3 regions of the Erwinia pyri genome follow, and region 2 is predicted to be linked to each of the others. Evidence: predicted binding sites of a transcription regulator. Region 2 holds the regulator's gene; each other region holds the start of a gene.

Region 1 (7,144 bases), 790 kb from region 2:
TGATCCCGCTCGAGGAGGCGCTGGTGGCTCGCTGGGGCGATCGCGTTAACGTCAGCTTCTCGCTGCCGACCTGTCTGGAAGTGATGGCGGGCGGGGTGTCGAAAGGCCATGCGCTGGACGCCGTTGCCCGCTCTCTGGGCTTTGGCCTGAAAGAGTGCATCTCCTTTGGTGACGGTATGAATGATAAAGAGATGCTGACCATGGCTGGCAAGGGGTGCATCATGAGCAATTCGCACCATCGTCTGAAAGATCTGCTGCCGGAGCTGGAAGTGATTGGATCCAATGCGGATAACGCTGTGCCCCACTATCTGCGTAAGCTTTACAACGTGTAGCCAGCCATCTTCCGCCCAGGCGCACCGGGGCGGAAGAGGTTTACTGATGCAGGAAGTGAACTGCTTTATCAGGGAAATCAGTGAATAAGCCGTCTACGTTAGCCTGGTTGTAGAGCACATCGTAGAGCTGATCGACATTATCTACCCAAGCGGGAAGCTGGTCTGCCCGGACGGTATAAGGATGAACCACCATTCTGGCCTGGTGCGCTTCTTTCACCATCCCGGTCAGACGAATATGACCCTTAGTCGATGTCGCCGCCACCAGCATATGATAATCCGGCCCAATTCCATCGGCGTACTCAGCCACTTGCTTCATGGCGCCAGGTTTAAACATCCAGTCGTAGCTGTAGTTCACCCATTTGCCGTTCTGCTGCTCCTGCGTCTCTTTCGAGCTGGTTTCAGTGATTAACTGGACCAGCTTGAGGTTCATCCCTCGCTGTGGCTCCAGCTCCGTTTTGATCCGCTTCACTTCGTTGTAATCAAAACACTGCAGGTACACAGGATCTTTTTTATCGCTGTAACCGTACTTCTTCAGGACATCGAGCACTTTAGCGGAGATATCTTTGCCCTCCTGGCGATGAAACCAGGGCGCTTTAATCTCCGTGTAAATCCCGATGTTTTTACCTGTAGAGTAATTCAGTCCCTGAATGAATTCGATCTCCTCCTCAAAGGTGTGGACGCGGAAGTCAGATTTCCCCAGAGGAAAGCGTTTTGGGAACGTCTGCTTTTTCCTGCCGTTCTCTACGGTAAACCCTTCTGAGAATTTCAGGCCTTTAATCTCGGCCAGCGTGAAGTCGATAGCGTAGTAACGTCCATCCTTTCTGGCACGGGTAGGATAACGGTCGGCAACATCTGTCACACGATCAAGGTAATGATCGTGCAGCACGACTAACCGGTCATCTTTGGTCATGACCAAATCCTGCTCCAGAAAGTCCGCTCCCTGGGCATAGGCCATCGCCTTGGCAGGAAGCGTATGTTCCGGCAAATAGCCGCTGGCTCCCCGATGGGCAATAACAATTTTGTCCGACTGCGCAGCCATAGCGCAGAGTGAAGAGGCCATCAGGATGGTGGCCACGACTGTTTTAATTAACATGGACTCTCCCGTTATTCCGCCTGCTTCAGCTGCTGTTTATGCTTGTTTTCACTCAGCATAGTTAACACCAGCAACAGCACAGCCAGTACACAGCCGCCAATCATGATGATAAAGCCTCCGTCCCAGCCGAAAAAGTCTACGGTATAGCCGACGATAGCGCTGGCTGCCACAGAGCCGCCCAGGTAACCAAATAAACCGGTAAACCCTGCCGCTGTTCCGGCCGCTTTTTTCGGAGCCAGCTCTAACGCATGCAGGCCAATCAGCATGACAGGCCCATAAATCAGGAAGCCGATGGCGATCATACAAGCCATATCAATGCCGGGATTACCTGCCGGGTTCATCCAGTAGATTACGGTGGCAATGGTGACCAACACCATAAAGAATACGCCGGTGGCGCCACGATTGCCTTTAAAGACTTTGTCAGACATCCAGCCACACAGCAGCGTGCCGGGGATCCCTGCATATTCATAGAAAAAGTAAGCCCAGGAGGATTTATCCAGCGCGAAATGCTTCACTTCTTTCAGGTAAGTAGGTGACCAGTCAAGAATGCCGTAACGCAGCAGATAGACAAACACGTTCGCCAGCGCGATATACCACAGCAATTTATTCGGCAAAATATATTGCATAAAGATTTGCCTGGCGGTCAGCTCTTCTTCATGTTTTTCATCATAGTCCGGCGGATAATCATTTTTGTACTCTTCAATCGGCGGCAGGCCGCAGGATTGCGGCGTATCGCGCATCATGGCAAAGGCAAAGAGGGCAATCACGATAGCGCCAAAGGCTGGCATATAGAGCGCCGCTTTCCAGTCGTTAAACCACGCCATGCCCAGCAAGAACAGCAGAGGAGGAATGCCGCCGCCTACGTTATGCGCGCAGTTCCAGACGGAAACCACCCCTCCGCGCTCTTTTTGCGACCACCAGTGCACCATAGTGCGGCCACAGGGAGGCCATCCCATTCCCTGAAACCAGCCGCATAAAAACAGCAGCACGAACATCACCATAATGCTGGAGGTGGCCCAGGGGACGAACCCCATAAAGAGCATAACCGCGGCGGCCAGGATCAACCCGGCAGGCAAAAAGACTCTGGGGTTAGAGCGGTCAGAGACCGAGCCCATGATAAATTTTGAAAAGCCGTAGGCGATAGAGATGCCAGAGAGCGCAAACCCGAGGTCGCCACGGGAAAAACCCTGCTCAATCAGATAGGGCATGGCGAGAGCAAAGTTTTTGCGAACCAGATAATAGGCAGCATAACCGAAGAAAATTCCCAGGAAAATTTGCCAGCGCAGCTTGCGGTAGAGCGGATCTACCTTGCCGGCCTCTACACGAGGCTGGTGAGGGGCTGGCTTAAAAATACTTAACATGTGAGCCTCCGATGGGCGGTTTATTCTCTTTTTAGCGCCTTATGGCGCGTCATAACGAAAGGATTGCCGGAAAAACGGACACAATGTTCCTTTTCGCGCAAAGAATAGGCGTAAAACGCTCAGCAGACTGTGAAGCGAAACTCAAATGTTACATTTTTATGACAAAAAAACCGTATCTGTGAATTAGCGCGACAAAACGTGTCAGGCTTGTGAAGGGGGAATGATAAAAAGTTGGGTTTGGAAAGCGTTAAGAAAATGACTTTCGTTAGCGAACATCTTTCAAAGCCACAGTGCAGATGTATTTTAAATGCTCAGATGTAAACCAAATAATTCCCTGTGACTTCGTGCATTTCGCTACACTACGGCCACTTTTCACTGCAGAGTTTTTATTGTGACGTTACTGATTGTCACCACAATCTTGTGGGCATTTTCTTTCAGCCTGATAGGTGAATACCTGGCCGGGCAGGTAGACAGCGTGTTTTCCGTACTGGTTCGCCTGCTGCTGGCAGCGGTAGTATTCCTGCCCTTTTTGCGCTGGAAAGGCTACCGGCCTTCCACGCTGCTGCTCTATATGGGCGTTGGCGCTTTACAGCTCGGGGTGATGTATCTGGTGAGTTTCCAGGCCTATCTCTACCTCAGCGTGTCAGAATTTCTGCTGTTTACCGTGATGACGCCGCTCTATGTCACGCTGATTTACGATCTTCTGAAAGGGCGCGGCGTGCGCTGGGGATATGCCCTGAGCGCGCTGCTGGCGGTGGGCGGTGCAGCCATCATCCGTTATGACAAGGTGAGCGAACATTTCTGGTTCGGCCTGATGCTGGTACAGCTGGCAAACATTATCTTTGCTGTCGGTATGGTGGGCTATAAACGGTTGCAGGAGATCCGTCCGATGCCACAGCATACCGCCTTCTCCTGGTTCTACCTTGGGGCGGCGTTAATCGCGGTGCTGGCCTGGTTCCTGTGGGGGAATCCGCAAAAGCTACCCACGACCTCCCTCCAGTGGGGCATTCTGATCTGGCTGGGCGTTGTCGCTTCAGGATTAGGCTATTTCATGTGGAACTACGGCGCGACGCAGGTGGATGCCGGGACGTTGGGGATTATGAACAATATGCATGTGCCTGCAGGCCTGTTGGTCAACCTGGCTATCTGGCAGCAGCAGCCGCACTGGCCAAGTTTTATCATTGGCGCAGCGGTCATTTTCGCTTCTCTGTTAGTCCACCGACACTGGGTTATTAAAAACCGGTAATCGGCATCCGCTTCCGGAAACTGTAAAGGGCAGCAGAGTGCTGCCCTTTACGCATTATTTCGCTTTTACCGCCGGGCGGATCTTCTGCGTTAACCCTTTAAGGAAGTTACGCAGGATCTGGTCGCCGCATTCGCGGTAATTTTTATGGCCAGGCTTACGGAAGATAGCGCCAATCTCAGACTGACCTACGGCAAAGTCCGCCAGCTTGAGGGTCTCAAGAATGTCAGTGGTTTTCAGATCAAACGCAACACGCAGCTTCTTCATGATGATGTTGTTAGTCATTTTGCGTTCGATAGAGGGGGCAGGGGCCTCTTCGCTCTTTCCGCGACGCTGGAAAATCAGGCCGTTCAGGAAGTAGCCCATAATCACATCCGGGCAGTCGCGGTAGCCTGGCTCATCCTCTTTTTTCAGGAAACTGTGCACTTCCGCTTCGCTGACCTCGGTTTCTGCCAGCGCCAGGATCGCTACGACCTGGGCATCGCTTAAATCCAGCATGTAGCGCACGCTGCGCAGAACATCATTATTCGTCATAAAAATCTCATCAGGGATCAAAGTCTGTTGGGCGCATTATAGAGACAAATGGCCCCTGATGCAGGAAAACCCGCCAGAGATTAAGCGGGAGAGATAAATCAGGAGTGAGCCAGCGTACCAGGCAGGGGCGTCCCGGGTTGGGAAGCATCTTTCACGCGGGGTAAATGGTCACAGGCATGCTGGCGGGCAGAGCGGATAAAAGCCTCGGTAACCGGCTGACGCTGCTCGCCATCGCGGACGGCGGCATAAAGGCGGCTCCATAGCCCTTCACCCAACGTTTTGGTAACCACCACGCCCTGATTTTCAAAGCTTTCTACCACCCAGTGAGGCAGCGCGGCAATGCCCATGCCTGCCGACACCATCTGAATTAACAGCAGCGTATTATCAACGCTTTTCAGCGCCGGGCTGACGCCCGCGGGCTGTAAAAAGTGTCGCCAGATATCCAGACGCTGGCGCTGAACCGGATAAATCATCAGCACTTCGTTAGCCAGATCCTCAGGGGAGATATGCTCAACTTGCGCCAGAGCGTGGTCCGGCGCCAGCACCAGCCTTACTTCAAAATCAAACATCGGTGAATAGAACAGCCCGCTGCGCGGCAGAATATCGGAAGTAAGAACCAGATCCAGCTCGCCCTGCTGCAGGGCTGGTTGCGGGTCAAACGTGACTCCCGATTTGAAATCCATCACCACCTGCGGCCAGCTCTGGCGAAAATTATTCAGCGCGGGCGTCAGCCACTGGATACAGCTGTGGCACTCAATGGCGATGCGCAGCGTGGTCTGGTGCGGCTCATGACACGCCTGAAGCGCCTGCTGAATTTGCGGCAGCACCTGCTCCGCCAGCTGCAGCAGGATCTCTCCCTGCGGCGTGAAGCGTAACGGCTGGCTCTTGCGCACGAACAGACGGAAGCCCAGACGCTGTTCCAGGTCGCTGAACTGATGAGATAACGCCGACTGCGTTTGATGTAGCTGGGCTGCTGCTGCTGCCAGTGAGCCGGTTGTCCGCAGCGCCTGCAGCGTTCGCAGGTGTTTAAGTTCGATCATGAGAGTCCTTCACAACGACAGTGAACAATTTGCGCTTGTGGTTACTACAGTACCTGCGGATTATAGATGTGTAAACATCTGGACGTCTAAAAGCCTGATTGCAACCACAACGGGCAGCAACTGAGGAAAGCGCTGATGACCATTCTGAACCATACACTCGGATTTCCCCGCGTCGGCCTGCGTCGCGAACTGAAAAAGGCCCAGGAAAGCTACTGGGCAGGCACCACGTCTCAGGAAGAACTGCTGGCCGTGGGGCGCGAATTACGTGCCCGCCACTGGCAGCAGCAGCGGCAGGCGGGTGTGGATTTGGTGCCGGTGGGAGACTTCGCCTGGTACGATCACGTTCTGACAACCAGCCTGCTGCTGGGCAATGTCCCGGCCCGCCATCAAAATAAAGATGGCTCGGTCGATTTGGATACCCTGTTCCGCCTGGGCCGTGGTCGCGCGCCAACCGGCGAACCCGCAGCCGCAGCCGAGATGACAAAATGGTTCAACACTAACTATCACTATATGGTGCCGGAATTCACCAAAGGCCAGCAGTTTAAGCTGAGCTGGAGGCAGATCCTGGAAGAGGTGGATGAAGCGCTGGCGCTGGGGCATAAGGTGAAACCTGTGCTGCTGGGTCCGGTAACCTATCTGTGGCTGGGTAAAGTAAAGGGCGAACAGTTTGACCGCCTGAGCTTGCTGAACGACATTCTGCCGGTATATCAGCAGGTGCTGGCTGAGCTGGCAGCGCGCAATATCGACTGGGTGCAGATTGATGAGCCAGCGCTGGTTCTGGAACTGCCTCAGTCGTGGCTGGATGCCTTTAAGCCAGCTTATGAAGCGCTGCAGGGATCCACAAAACTGCTGCTCACTACCTATTTTGAAAGCGCCGGTACCAACATTGACACTATCCGTACGCTGCCGGTTCAGGGCCTGCACGTTGACCTGGTCCATGGCAAAGATGATATCGCTGAGCTGAACAGAAAAATCCCGGCAGAGTGGTTGCTCTCCGTAGGCGTTATCAATGGCCGCAATGTCTGGCGCGCCGATCTCAGCAGCTGGTTTGAACGTCTTCAGCCGCTGCTGGCCCAACGCCAGCAGCTCTGGATAGGTTCATCCTGTTCATTGCTGCACAGTCCTATCGATCTCAGCACCGAAACGCGTCTGGATGATGAGGTGAAAAGCTGGTTCGCCTTCGCGCTGCAAAAGTGTGCCGAGCTTTCGCTGCTGAGTCATGCGTTAAACAACAACGATCCGCAGTCGCTGGAAGCGTGGAGCGCGCCCATCCGCGCCCGTCGCCACTCACCCCGCGTGCATAATGCGGCGGTTGGCAAACGGCTGGCTGGCATCACGCCTGAAGAGAGCCTGCGCAATAACAGCTACGCCGTGCGGGCAGAAGCCCAGCGTAAGCGCTTCCAGCTGCCCGCCTGGCCGACCACCACCATTGGCTCTTTCCCGCAGACTACTGAGATCCGTGGTTTGCGTCTGGACTTCAGACAGGGTCGGCTGGATAGCAGCCACTACCGCACCGGCATTGCTGAACATATTAAGCAGGC
Region 2 (7,144 bases):
TTTGAACAGCGCCAGGTAGACCAGCGTCAGCCCCACACCAGCAATCAGCCCTGCCAGCACGGTATAGCGGGTAAGCAGCTTCGCATCGCTGACGCCGCGTGAGCGTGCCGCATTAACAATAACAATCCCGAAGACCAGCGCCCCTAAGGTATCCATGGTCAGATAGCCATTAACGAAGCCGCTGGAGAAGGCTGCATGCTGATAGGCCTCGGTGGCGGGGGCCAGGCCGCCAGCCGGCCAGATCAGTGCCGCTACGCCCAGTACGGCCAGCGCAATGATTTTCAGCGGCGCAAGAAAGTGCCCTACGGTATCCAGCAGCTTGCCCGGATAGAGAGAGATGCCGATCACAAGTGAAAAATAGACCAGGCTGTAGATTAACAGCGGCAGCGGGCCCTCACCTGTTAAAGGGGCAAGGCCCACTTCAAAAGAGACGGTCGCCGTGCGTGGCGTGGCGAAGAGCGGCCCGACGGCCAGGTAACAGACGGTCGCCAGCACGATACCCGCCGCTTTGCCGATGGGTGTGCTCAGCGCATCAATACCGCCACCAACGCGTGCCAGTGCAATCACGGTAATGACCGGAAGGCCGACTGCGGTAATCAGGAAGCCCAGGGCGGCAATCCAGACGTGTTCGCCAGACTGAATCCCTACCATAGGGGGAAAAATAATATTGCCTGCACCCACAAACAGCGCAAAGGTCATAAAGCCCAGCGCAAGGATGTCTTTGGAAGTTAAACGATTAGTCATAAGCAGAAAATTAACCCGTACTGGTGTTCAGTGAAGTCGCGATGTCAGCTTTATCACCCTGCCCGCACTAAAAACGCCAGAATCGCCGCGCGATACGGAGAAATGTTTTTCCTGCTGTCGTTCTGGTAGCGGATATGTGCTGATTTTTGATCTTTTTACAGGGGGATAACGTAAAAACGGCGCTAAGTAAACCGTTTATAGGGGAGAAAGGCAAGGTGCGATCGGAAAAGCAGAGTGATATGTTGCAAAAATTACTGCATCCAGTGATTCACTTCAGTTTATCGGCTGGATGCCTTACATGATTTGTATTTTTTCCGCGCGATGCGGGGTTATTTTCTGCATGGAGAGAGGCAAAGATGCACGAAAGGCGCGAATAGTCGCGCCTTTTGCACAGAGTAACGCCGCGTTACCAGACTTGTTTAGCGATATCCACTACCAGACGCAGCTTGGCCCACTGCTGCTCTTCGCTCAGGCTGTTGCCCTCTTCCGTTGAGGCAAAACCACACTGTGGGCTGAGGCAGATCTGATCAAGACTGACATACTGCGCCGCTTCAGCGATGCGCTGTTTCACGGTTTCCGGGTTTTCCAGCTCGCCATTTTTGGTGGTGATCAGACCCAATACTACCTGCTGTTTGCCAGGCTTGATGAAGCGCAGCGGTTCGAAACCACCAGAACGCTCGTTATCATATTCCAGGAAGAAGGCGTCGATATTGACGGTGCCAAACAGAATTTCCGCTACCGGCTCATAGCCCCCTTCAGAGATCCAGGTGGAGCGGAAGTTGCCGCGACAGACATGCAGACCAATGGTCAGATCGTCCGGCTTACCTTCGATCGCTTTGTTCAGCACCTGCGCATAGATGTGCGCCAGCTCTTGCGGATCCTCGCCACGCTCAACGATCTGTTTCTTCTGATCTTCCGAGCAGAGATAGGCCCAGACGGTGTCATCCAACTGCAGATAGCGGCAGCCTGCGGCGTAAAAGGCCTGGATGGCGTCACGGTAAGTCTGCGCCAGATCGTCAAAATAGACGTTAAGATCGGGATAAACTTCAGCGTCGATAGCTTTACGTCCGCCGCGGAAGTGCAGCACGCTTGGGCTGGGAATGGTCATCTTCGGCACGGCGTCGCCGCTGATGCTTTTCAGGTAACGGAAATCTTCCAGCATCGGATGTTTGCCAAAACCGAGTTTGCCGGTAACGCGGATGCTGTGTGCTTTGGTCTGCACACCGTTAAACTGAATGCCCTGCTCAGACTCGTAGCGCTCCACTCCTTCCAGACCGTCGAAGAAGTCAAAGTGCCACCAGGCGCGACGGAATTCACCGTCCGTCACCACTTTCAGCCCGCAGGCGCGCTGGTGTGTGACCACATCACGAATGGCTTCGTCTTCGATGCGCTTAAGCGCAACAGCATCGATCTCACCCGCCTGGAACTGCTCGCGAGCCTGTTTGATGGCTGCAGGGCGAAGGAAGCTGCCGACCACTTCGGCACGATACTGGGCTGAATCTCTCTGCATGGTATGTCACTCCTGGCACGCCGATTGTAATTTACCGGCGAAATTATCACGATTCGTTATATGTAGACTTCTGGATGTCTATATGGCTGTGATACAGAGTGTCATGAGAAAGATTCAGCTGCAACCGAGGAAATTTCATCATGCATGAAAAAAATTCATGTTGGTGCTCACTTATTTGGCATCCAGCAGCAGACGCGCCTCGCGACGCTGCTGGTCAGAGAGAGGCAGATAACCCGCCTGAGTCACCCACGCCTGGCCCCGATCGGAAAGCACGTGCTGAAGGAAAGCAGCCGCAATCGGCTCCAGCGGTTTACCGGGCGGTTTATTAACATAAAGATAAAGCTTACGCGCATAGGGATAGCTACCGCTGCGAATAGTCTCTGCATTTGGCGCAATCCACGCCGTTCCGTCACGAGATACCGGCAGCGTTTTTACGCCGGAGAGGTGGATCCCCATACTGGCATAACCAATGGCATTCAGCGTGTCGGCCACGGCCTGCACCACGGCCGCGGAACCCGGATACTCGCTGACATCATTGCGGAAATCACCGTTACAGAGCGCCTGCTGCTTGAAGAAACCCCAGGTGCCGGAAGCGGAATTACGGCCAAAGCGTTGCAGCGGACGTTCAGGCCAGCCGGATTGTGTCAGGTTGAGATCGCCCCAGTGATTGATGGCCGCAGCGGCTCCGCAGCGGCGGGTCACAGAGAAAATGGCATCGAGCTGTTTGGTGTTAAGCCCCTGCAAGGGGTTGTCCTGATTCACCACCACCACCAGCGCATCCATAGCCACCGGCACAGCCAGCGGCGGATAACCATAGCGCGCTTCAAACAGCTGGCGCTCCACAGCCTGCATGGGACGGCTCATCGCGCCGATCTGTGCCGCGCCTGCAGCGAGGGCGGTAGGCGCAGTAGAGGAGCCGGCTGCCTGAACCTGCACATTCACGCCGGGATATTGTCGGTTGAAACTCTCGCCCCACAGCGTCATCAGATTGCCGAGCGTATCTGAGCCGACGCTGGTCAGATTCCCGGCCAGCATCCCCTCTTCGGCCTGCGCCATCAGGCTGAAACAGGTCAGGGCGAGCAGAAACAGCTTTTTCATCTCAGGTATCCGGTTCGATCAACGAACCGCATTCTGAGCCAACTCGCGGCTGACAATCAACCTTGGCGGCAGGATGAAGCTGAAACAGGTCGCCACGCCCGGCTCGCTGGTGATATCGAGACGGGCGTTATGGTGACTCAACGCGTGTTTCACAATGGCCAGGCCAAGCCCGCTGCCGCCGGTTTGCCGTGAACGCGCTTTATCCACGCGATAAAAACGTTCCGTCAGGCGGGGAATATGTTCAGGCGAAATGCCCGGACCATTATCCTTCACCCTGAACAGCGCGCCCTGCGGGGTTTGCTGCCAGCTGATATCAATGCGTGTACCGGGCGGCGTGTGGTTAACCGAGTTATAAACGAGGTTGGAGATGGCGCTTCGCAGCTGCTCGTCGTTGCCGAAAACCCGCAGATGTTGATCGCTGTGGAAATGGATTTCGTGCCGCCCCTGGCTCAAGGTTTCTGCTTCACGCTGCAACAGCTTCAGCATTAACGGCACGTCGACTTTTTCCTGCAGATCGAGCGCTGGCGCGGCTTCAATACGGGAGAGCGTCAGCAGCTGTTTAACCAGCCCATCCATGCGGCGGGTCTGCTCCTGCATCGTATGCAGCGCTTTATCCCGCAGCGGCCCCTCCATGACGGAGTCATTCATCATCTCCAGGTAGCCCTGCAGCACCGTTAACGGCGTGCGCAGCTCATGGCTGACGTTGGCGAAGAAGTTACGGCGGGCGCCTTCCAGCTGATGCATCTGCGTCACGTCGCGCGCCACCAGCAGCCACTGCCCTTCTGAATAGGGCATCACGCGGAATTCAAGATGGCGATGGCTGTTAAGCACCAGGGTCAACGGTCGGGTAAAATCGCGCTGGCGGAGGTAGCGGGTAAATTCGGGGTAACGAAGCAGGTTAAGGATGTTCTGACCGTTATCCTCCGGCCAGCGCAGCCCCAGCATCTGTTGCGCCAGCCCGTTGCACCAGAAGATGGTTCCCTCTTCGGTGGTCAGTACCACGGCATCGGGCAGCGACTCCGCTCCGCTGCGGAAACGCTTAATCAGATGGCCAAGCTCGCGCCGACGCCGACGATTTCTCGCCTGCATCTGGTAGAGGCCATAAAAGAGCGGCTCCCAACTTCCGCGACCGGCTGGCGGCGTCATGCTGCGATCGATCCAGAGCCAGTGGGACAAACGGAGTAAATTAGCGAAGTGCCAGCCCATTACGGCCAACACGGCGATCAGCAGCAGCCAGGGCAGGTAGCCTACCAGCAGCCCCAAAATCAGGGCAGGCAGGCAGGCCAGCAGCAGCTCCAGCAGCAGTCTCTTCCAGGAGAGGCGTTCCAACACGGTAAAGGCTCCAGTGCGAACGATCAGTAACGTGCAGAGAAACGGTAACCTGTTCCGCGAACCGTCTGCACCATGCGATCGTGCCCGGTCAGTTCCAGCGCCTTGCGTAAGCGGCGAATATGGACGTCAACGGTACGATCTTCGACGTACACGTTAGTGCCCCACACATGATTAAGCAACTGCTCGCGGCTGTAGACCCGCTCCGGGTGCGTCATAAAGAAGTGCAGCAGCTTGTACTCTGTCGGCCCCATCTCCAGCGGCTGAGTCTCAGACATCACGCGGTGCGAAGAGGGATCGAGGCTCAATCCCTGTATTTCAATAACCTCTTCCACCGCCATTGGCGAGATGCGGCGCATCACCGCTTTAATCCGCGCCACCAGCTCTTTCGGCGAAAATGGCTTGGTAATATAGTCGTCGGCCCCCACTTCCAGACCGCGAACGCGATCCTCTTCTTCGCCACGCGCCGTGAGCATCATCACTGGGATCTCCCGGGTCATCGCTTCACGCTTCAGGTGCTTAATAAACTGAATGCCCGATCCTCCCGGCAGCATCCAGTCCAGCAGGATCAAATCAGGCCAGGGTTCGATAAGCATACTGACCGCACTGTCATAATCTTCCGCTTCTATCGGTTGATAGTCATTTTGCTCCAGAACGAAACACAACATCTCACGGATTGGGGCTTCATCTTCGACTACCAGAATGCGCTTAGCCATTATTGCTCCTGCTACTGTGACGGAATGCCACTGGATATGCGGCGCCATTATGCGTCAGTTTTATGACAGTTTTATGAAAAAAAGAGCCCCCAGCCCGCCGATTTATAACACTTTTATGAAGGTAGCGGCTGGGGTTTTGCGCAGGGCTGTTTATAATCGTCGGCACTGCTTTGCGCCTCAGAGGGATCCCATGCGAATACTCCACACGTCAGACTGGCATCTGGGCCAGTTCTTTTACACCAAAAGCCGCGCTCCGGAACATCAGGCTTTTATTGACTGGCTGCTGGAACAGGCGGTGGAAAAGCAGGTGGACGCCATTATCGTTGCGGGTGATATCTTCGATACGGGTTCGCCGCCCAGTTATGCACGTGAACTCTACAACCGTTTTGTGGTGAAGCTGCAGCAAACCGGCTGTGAGCTGGTGGTGCTGGGGGGAAATCATGACTCTGTGGCCACGCTGAACGAATCCCGCGAGCTGCTCGCCTGTCTTAATACCCGGGTAATTGCCGCAGCCAGTGACGATCCCGCGCAGCAGGTGCTGATGCTCAACACGCGCGAAGGCAAGCCCGGCGCGCTGCTCTGTGCGATCCCTTTCCTGCGGCCGCGCGACATTACCCTCAGCAGGGCAGGCCAGTCTGGGCGGGAAAAACAGCTGACGCTGCTGGAGGCGATAACCCAGCACTACCAGCGCTGTTGGCAGGCGGCACTGGTAGTGCGTGAACAGCATAATCTGCCGCTCCCCATTATCGCCACCGGCCATCTGACCACCGTTGGCGTCACCAAAAGTGATGCGGTCAGGGATATCTACATCGGCACGCTTGATGCCTTTCCGGCGCAGGCTTTTCCGCCAGCAGACTACATTGCGCTGGGGCATATCCATCGTGCGCAACGCATTGCTGACAGCGATCATATCCGCTACAGCGGCTCCCCTATTCCGCTCAGCTTTGATGAGCTGGGCCGTGAGAAAAGCGTCTTTCTGGTCGATTTTGCCGAAGGCAGGCTCAGTAACGTTGAAGCGTTGCCGATCCCGCTCTTTCAGCCCATGCAGATGATCAAAGGCTCGCTGGAAGAGATTGAGCAGCAGCTTGCGGCGATCCTGCCGCGTGAAGATGGCAAAACCGTGTGGCTCGATATCGAAATTTCCACCCATGCCTGGCTGAACGATCTGCAGCGTCGTATTCAGGAGCTGACGGAGCAGCTGCCTGTGGAGGTGGTGCTACTGCGTCGCAGCCGGGAGCAGCGTGAGCAGGTCATTAACCGTCAGAATAATGAGACGCTGAGCGAGCTGAGCGCGCAGGAGGTGTTCAGTCGCCGACTGGCGCTTGAGGAGCATGAGGATCCGGAACGGCTGGCTCGCGCTACCACGCTGTTTAAACAGACGCTGGCCGAGATAGATGATGAGGAGCAGGCATGAAGATCCTGACGCTGCGTTTTAAAAATCTCAACTCCCTGAAGGGGGAGTGGAAGATCGACTTCACCGCCGAACCTTTCGCCAGCAATGGCCTGTTTGCCATTACCGGGCCTACGGGCGCGGGCAAAACCACACTGCTCGACGCCATCTGCCTGGCGCTTTATCACGAGACCTCAAGGCTGGGTAAGCTCTCGCAGTCGCAGAACGATCTGATGACGCGTGACACCTCCGAATGTCTGGCAGAGGTTGAATTTGAGGTAAAAGGGGTGGCCTGGCGGGCATTCTGGAGCCAGAACCGGGCGCGTGGCGCAGTAGAGGGTAACCTGCAGGCGCCGC
Region 3 (7,144 bases), 1.0 Mb from region 2:
GGTTGGCTGGCGTTTGGCGATAATGCGCACACAGGCTTCATCAATCGACACTTCCATCATGTTGACCTTCTGGTCGCCATCAATTACCTGCTTCGCCAGTTCGCCATCCTGGTTATGCATAGCGGTAATCGCATCCGTGAGCTGCTGCTCAACCATCCCACCCATGGTTAATACCTGGGTACGGATATGCTCCAGCTCGGCGTTAAACTGTCCGGAGATATGTTTGTTCAGATTCAGGTTATCCATCGTATTCTCCAGTCAACTCAACCGTAGCGGCCAGTGATGTAGTCTTCAGTTTGTTTCTGATGCGGCTTGGTGAACAGCGTGTCGGTGTCGCTGAACTCAATCAGTTCGCCCAGATACATAAAGGCCGTGTGATCGGAGCACCGTGCAGCCTGCTGCATGTTGTGCGTGACGATAACTACGGTGTAATCCTGCTTAAGCTCGGTGATCAGCTCTTCAATTCGGCCTGTGGAGATAGGATCCAGCGCAGAGCAGGGTTCATCAAGCAGCAGCACTTCAGGGCGAATGGCAATACCGCGCGCGATGCACAAACGCTGCTGCTGGCCGCCCGAGAGACTGTAACCACTCTGATGCAGTTTGTCTTTGGTTTCCGTCCAGAGCGCCGCTTTGGTCAGCGCCCACTGCACGCGCTCATCCATATCAGCGCGCGACAGCTTTTCAAACAGACGTACGCCAAACGCAATGTTGTCATAAATGGACATCGGGAACGGCGTGGGCTTCTGGAATACCATGCCCACGCGGGCGCGCAGCAGGGCGATATCCTGGCTGGCGGTGAGAATATTTTCCCCATCCAGCATGATTTCGCCTTCGGCGCGCTGCTCCGGGTAAAGTGAGAACATCTTGTTAAAGGTACGCAGCAGGGTGGACTTGCCGCAGCCTGACGGGCCGATAAAGGCGGTCACCTGGTTTTTGGCGATATCCAGATTGATGTTTTTCAGCGCATGAAATTTACCGTAGTAAAAGTTCAAATCACGAACCTGAATCATCTTACGTGAGGTGTTGTCAGCCATTCTGTTTCTCGCTTATTCGCGCCGCCGTAGCCGCGCCAAAAAATTAATGTTTACTACGGGCGAAAACGACGCGCGCCAGGATATTCAGCAGCAGCACGCAGAGGGTAATCAGCAGCACGCCCGCCCAGGTCAGGCTCTGCCATTCGGCAAACGGGCTCATGGCGAATTTAAAGATGGTCACCGGCAGGTTAGCCAGCGGCTGCATCATATCGGTGCTCCAGAACTGGTTAGAGAGCGACGTAAACAGCAGCGGAGCGGTCTCTCCGGCAATACGGGCAATCGCCAGCAGTACCCCGGTGAGGATGCCGGAGACAGAGGCCTTGAGCGTAATAGCTGAAATCATCTTCCATTTCGGCGTGCCCAGCGCATAGGCCGCTTCACGCAGGCTGTCCGGCACCAGTTTCAGCATGTTTTCCGTAGTACGGATAACAATCGGGATCTGCAGAAGCGCCAGGGCAACCACACCAGCCCAGCCCGAGAAGTGCTGCATCTGAGCCACCACAATGGTGTAAACAAACAGGCCAACCACAATCGACGGCGCAGAGAGCAGGATATCGTTAATAAAACGGATCACTTCTGCGAGCCAGGATTTACGCCCGTACTCCGCCAGATAGATACCCGCCATGATCCCCAGCGGCGTACCAATCACCGTGGACCAGAGGATCAGCAAGCCGCTGCCCGCAATGGCGTTAGCCAGACCGCCGCCCGCCGTATTTGGCGGCGGCGTATTTTCAGTAAACAGCGACAGCGTCATGCCGTCCACGCCGCGCGTCACGGTGGCAAACAGGATCCACACCAGCCAGAAGAGCCCAAACGCCATGGTCAGCAGCGACAGGGTCAGGGCAATGCGGTTCTTCATCCGGCGCCATGCCTGCATCTTACGGCGTGACGCTAACAGCTCAGCACGAGTCTGCATTTCCATGGTGGTCATGAACGCGCTCCTTCACTTTTTGCCAGACGCAAAATCATGAGCTTTGAGCAGGCCAGCACGATAAAGGTGATCACAAACAGGATCAGACCCAGCTCCATCAGGGCAGCGGTATGCACGCCCGATTCAGCTTCAGCAAATTCGTTTGCCAGCGCCGAGGTGATACTGTTCCCCGGCATAAAGAGCGAAGGGCTGTCCAGCTGATAGGTATTACCGATAATAAAGGTCACCGCCATGGTTTCACCCAGCGCGCGACCCAGGCCCAGCATCACGCCGCCTATCACGCCATTTTTGGTGAACGGAAGCACCACCCGCCAGATCACTTCCCAGGTCGTGCAGCCAATACCGTAGGCCGACTCTTTCATCATTACCGGCGTCTGTTCAAACACGTCGCGCATCACCGAAGCGATGTAGGGGATGATCATGATCGCCAGAATAATCCCGGCAGCCAGAATGCCAATCCCAAACGCAGGACCGGAGAAGAGCGCGCCGACGATGGGAATATTCGCCATCAGGTCGCCCAGCGGCGTCTGGAAGTAGGTAGCGAACAGCGGGGCGAAGATAAACAGGCCCCACATGCCATAAACAATACTGGGGATCGCGGCCAGCAGCTCAATCGCCACACCCAGAGGGCGCCTAAGCCAGTTAGGGGCAAGTTCTGTCAGGAACAGCGCGATACCAAAACTCACCGGAACGGCGATAACTAACGCAATTACCGAGGTCACGACGGTGCCATAAATGGGCACCAGCGCACCAAATTGTTCGTTGGGAGCATCCCAGGTTTTGGTCCACAGGAAGGAGAAGCCGAACTTCTGCATGCTGGGCCAGGAGGAGAGGATCAGAGAGACAATAATGCCGCCGAGCAGAAACAGCACAATCAGCGCAGCCAGTTTTACCAGCGCACCGAAGATGACGTCACCCTGTTTTCCCGGAGCTTTAAATGTCGGCTTGGTTTCAGCCATAGGATTCCCGATAGTGAAAGTGTAGGGGCGACACCACGATGCCGCCCGATAGAACAGGCCGGATTAACCGGCCCCTACAACCGCTTAGTAAAGCGCTTTACCCGAGCTGTCTTTTACGTTGGTTTTCCATGCTGCGCGAACCTGCTCAACAACAGAGTCCGGCAGTGAAGCGTAGTCCAGGCTGTTAGTGGTTTTGCCACCGTTTTTGTATGCCCAGTCAAAGAACTTCAGCACAGCAGCCCCTTTCTCAGCATTTGCCTGCTCTTTGTGCACCAGAATGAAGGTGGTGGAAGAGATCGGCCAGGCATCATCACCTTTCTGATAAGTCAGGTCCTGCGCGAACGATTCGCTCCAGTTAGCGCCTTTCGCGGCGTTGCTGAAACTCTTCTCGCCCGGCTCAACGGCTTTGCCATCGGCATCAATCAGTTTGGTGTAAGCCAGGCTGTTCTGTTTGGCATAGGCGTACTCAACGTAGCCGATGGAGCCAGGCAGACGCTGTACGAAGGCCGCAACGCCGTCGTTGCCTTTACCGCCAAGACCCACAGGCCAGTTTACGGTATTGCCTTTACCAATTTTGCTGTTCCAGTCGCTGTTAACTTTAGCCAGGTAGCTGGTGAACACGAATGAGGTGCCTGAACCGTCAGCGCGGCGAACCACGTTGATGTTGCTGTCTGGCAGTTTCACGCCCGGGTTCAGCTTGGTAATAGCCGGGTCGTTCCACTTTTTGATGTTACCCAGGTAGATGTCGCCCACGGTTTTGCCGTCCAGCGTCAGCTGACCAGATTTGATGCCCGGGATATTCACGGCCAGCACCACGCCACCGATCACGGTAGGGAACTGGAACAGGCCGTTTTTCTGCAGATCTTCATCTTTCATTGGCGCATCAGAAGCACCGAAATCAACAGTTTTAGCAATGATCTGTTTTACACCGCCGGAAGAACCGATGCCCTGATAGTTAACCTGTGCGCCGGTTGCGGTGTTGTAGTCAGCAGCCCATTTGTTATAAACAGGCGCCGGGAAGGTGCCGCCAGCGCCGGTCAGATTAGTGGCGGCAATTGCAGAAACCGCGCTCAATGAAAGAGTTAAAGCTACGCATTGAGCCAGGGTTTTTTGCATCAGTGTCATGTTCCCTCCAGGGGATTTCAAGTCAGGCTTTACGCCGTTTTAACAGGAATATTGATTGCTGCTGGAGGCAAAATAGGACAGTTTGATGACAGTAAAATGTACGGTTTGTGACAGTTATATGACAGTGGCTGTTTTTTTGAACGGGTGACTGCAGGCTCGGGCGGAAAATGGCAAAAGAAAACCCCACAAAGTGGGGTTTGTTACTGCAGCGTGTTGAAAGGGGGCGTTATTCCACCGTTACTGACTTCGCCAGGTTACGCGGCTGGTCAACATCCGTACCCTTGATCAGCGCCACATGATAGGAGAGCATCTGCAACGGCACGGTGTAGAAGATAGGGGCAATAATCTCCTCAACGTGCGGTAACGGGATAATGCGCATCCCTTCCGAGTTGCTGAAACCGGCATCCTGGTCCGCAAAGACATAGAGCAGGCCGCCGCGCGCGCGAACCTCTTCAATATTCGACTTCAGCTTTTCCAGCAGTTCGTTATTGGGTGCAACCACGATCACCGGCATATCGGCATCAATCAGCGCCAGCGGGCCATGCTTGAGTTCGCCTGCCGCATAGGCTTCCGCGTGAATATAGGAGATCTCTTTCAGCTTCAGCGCCCCTTCCATGGCGATCGGGTACTGATCGCCGCGGCCCAGGAATAGCGCATGATGCTTATCGGAGAACTCTTCAGCCAGCGTTTCAATCAGCTTATCTTGTGACAGCATCTGCTCGATACGGCTTGGCAGCGCCTGCAGGCCGTGCACGATGTCATGCTCGATCTGCGCGTCCATCCCTTTCAGGCGGCCCACTTTCGCCACCAGCATCAGCAGTACGGTCAGCTGGGTGGTGAAGGCTTTGGTGGAAGCCACGCCAATTTCGGTGCCAGCTTTGGTCATCAGCGCCAGATCGGATTCGCGCACCAGCGACGAGCCGGCCACGTTACAGACAGCCAGCGATCCCAGATAGCCCAGCTCTTTAGAGAGACGCAGTGCCGCCAGAGTATCCGCGGTTTCGCCAGACTGAGAGAGAGTAATCAGCAGGCTGTTTTTACGCACTGCCGATTTGCGATAGCGGAATTCTGACGCGATTTCGACGTCACAAGGGACGTTTGCCAGCGCTTCAAACCAGTAACGCGATACCATGCCGGAGTTGTAAGAGGTGCCGCAGGCCACGATCTGGATATGCTCCACCTGCTTCAGCAGCTCGTTGGCATTCGGGCCCAGCTCAGAGAGATCCACTTCACCGTGGCTGAAGCGCCCGGTCAGCGTGTTTTTGATCGCCATCGGCTGTTCATAAATCTCTTTCTGCATGTAGTGACGGAACTGGCCTTTGTCGCCCGCATCGTACTGCACGGTAGATTCGATTTCGCTGCGCGCTACGGACTCACCCTGACGGTTAACGATTTTCACGTCACGGCGGGTGATCTCTGCAATATCGCCCTCTTCGAGGTAGATAAAGCGGCGCGTCACCGGCAACAGGGCCAGCTGATCGGAAGCGATAAAGTTCTCACCCACGCCACGGCCAATCACCAGCGGGCTGCCGGAACGCGCAGCCACCAGCACCGAAGGATCGCGGCTGTCCATAATCACCATGCCATACGCACCGCGCAGCTGAGGGATCACGCGCAGTACCACTTCACGCAGCGTGCCGCCCTGCTGTTTCTGCTCCCAGTGAACCAGGTGAGCCACCACTTCAGTATCGGTCTCAGAGGCGAAGATATAGCCCCGTTCCATCAGCAGTTCACGCAAGGGTTCGTGGTTTTCAATGATGCCGTTATGAACAATGATGATATGTTCAGAGATATGGGGATGCGCGTTAGCCTCGGAAGGCTCTCCGTGCGTAGCCCAGCGCGTGTGCGCAATCCCCGTGCCGCCCACCAGCGGGGTGGTTTCCGCTGCTTCGGCCAGCTTAGCGACTTTTCCCAGACGACGCAGACGCGTCACCTGGCCTTCTGCGGTGACCACTGCCACACCGGCAGAGTCATAACCCCGATACTCGAGGCGGCGTAACCCTTCCAGCAGGATTTCAGCGATATCACGCTGGGCAACTGCACCTACAATTCCACACATAATGTTATTCCTGTCGTCATGACCCTGTGGATCATTAACTTTGTCTTCTGACCTGATTAGTCCGGTTTTACCGGTTCCCCGAGCCTTTGTAGAGAGTGGGGATTATATTTATAACTGCACTTGCGGGAGGGATGAGTCCCTCCTCTGAAATAGAGGGGCAGCCTGCGCTGCCCGATTGGTTTACTTCTTCTTCACCGGCCGCTGCCAGTCTGTTTTCAGATTCTGCTCTTTGCGGTTGTAAACCAGCCCGGCGGTCGGGACATCTTTCATGACTGTGGTGCCAGCCGCAATGGTTGTGCCAGAAGCCACCGAGACCGGCGCCACCAGCTGGGTATCAGATCCCACGAAGACATCATCGCCAATTATCGTCAGCGATTTATTGACGCCATCGTAGTTACAGGTGATGGTGCCGGCACCGATATTGACGTTTGCGCCGATTTTCGCGTCGCCAAGGTAACTCAGATGCCCCGCTTTAGAGCCTCTCCCTAACGATGCCTTTTTCATTTCGACAAAGTTGCCTACGTGGGCGCCTTCTGCCAGCTGAGAGCCAGGGCGCAGACGGGCAAACGGACCGATGGTGCAGGCCGCAGCGAGTTCCGCTTCTTCCACCACGCTGTAGGGGCTGATTTCACAATCATCGCCAATCACACAGTTTTTCAGGATGCAGCCGCTGGCAATTTTGACCCGGTTGCCCAGCGTTACCCGGCCTTCAATAATCACATTGGTATCGATTTCGACGTCTCGTCCGTGGATCAGCTCACCACGCAGATCGAAACGGGCGGGGTCTTTCAGCATCACGCCTGCCAGTAGCAGTTTCTCAGCCTGTTCCGCCTGAAAGACGCGCTCAAGCTGAGACAGCTGCAGGCGGTTATTCACCCCTTCCGTTTCGGTGGTCCGGTCGGGATGCACCGCTTCAGTAACGCGACCTTCCTGATGGGCAAGGGCGATAATATCGGTGATATAATATTCACCCTGAGCGTTGTTATTGGTCAGCTTGCTTAGCCAGCGCTTCAGATCGGCGCCGTTAGCCATCAGA

The links. The regulator PhoB, encoded in region 2, activates phosphate uptake and scavenging genes when phosphate is short. The targets are predictions, from matches to a motif close to CTGTCATAAAACTGNCNNAT.
Region 1: the regulator PhoB is predicted to act here: its motif matches at 2,932-2,951, upstream of glpT (glycerol-3-phosphate transporter).
Region 3: the regulator PhoB is predicted to act here: its motif matches at 4,155-4,174, upstream of pstS (phosphate ABC transporter substrate-binding protein PstS).

What each region holds. Positions count from the first base shown of each region.
Region 1 covers NZ_CP132353.1:4,252,491-4,259,634, reverse strand. Annotated here, with positions in the region: gene yigL (sugar/pyridoxal phosphate phosphatase YigL) at 1-332, shown strand, start outside; gene glpQ (glycerophosphodiester phosphodiesterase) at 373-1,425, opposite strand; gene glpT (glycerol-3-phosphate transporter) at 1,437-2,786, opposite strand; gene Q3V30_RS20150 (carboxylate/amino acid/amine transporter) at 3,178-4,032, shown strand; gene Q3V30_RS20145 (YehS family protein) at 4,087-4,563, opposite strand; gene metR (HTH-type transcriptional regulator MetR) at 4,662-5,603, opposite strand; gene metE (5-methyltetrahydropteroyltriglutamate--homocysteine S-methyltransferase) at 5,739-7,144, shown strand, end outside.
Region 2 covers NZ_CP132353.1:3,462,281-3,469,424, forward strand. Annotated here, with positions in the region: gene brnQ (branched-chain amino acid transport system II carrier protein) at 1-744, opposite strand, end outside; gene Q3V30_RS16465 (cobalamin-independent methionine synthase II family protein) at 1,151-2,254, opposite strand; gene Q3V30_RS16470 (PstS family phosphate ABC transporter substrate-binding protein) at 2,426-3,352, opposite strand; gene phoR (phosphate regulon sensor histidine kinase PhoR) at 3,371-4,684, opposite strand; gene phoB (phosphate response regulator transcription factor PhoB) at 4,708-5,397, opposite strand; gene sbcD (exonuclease subunit SbcD) at 5,588-6,811, shown strand; gene Q3V30_RS16490 (AAA family ATPase) at 6,808-7,144, shown strand, end outside.
Region 3 covers NZ_CP132353.1:4,506,405-4,513,548, reverse strand. Annotated here, with positions in the region: gene phoU (phosphate signaling complex protein PhoU) at 1-246, opposite strand, end outside; gene pstB (phosphate ABC transporter ATP-binding protein PstB) at 264-1,034, opposite strand; gene pstA (phosphate ABC transporter permease PstA) at 1,078-1,965, opposite strand; gene pstC (phosphate ABC transporter permease PstC) at 1,962-2,924, opposite strand; gene pstS (phosphate ABC transporter substrate-binding protein PstS) at 3,009-4,049, opposite strand; gene glmS (glutamine--fructose-6-phosphate transaminase (isomerizing)) at 4,276-6,108, opposite strand; gene glmU (bifunctional UDP-N-acetylglucosamine diphosphorylase/glucosamine-1-phosphate N-acetyltransferase GlmU) at 6,289-7,144, opposite strand, start outside.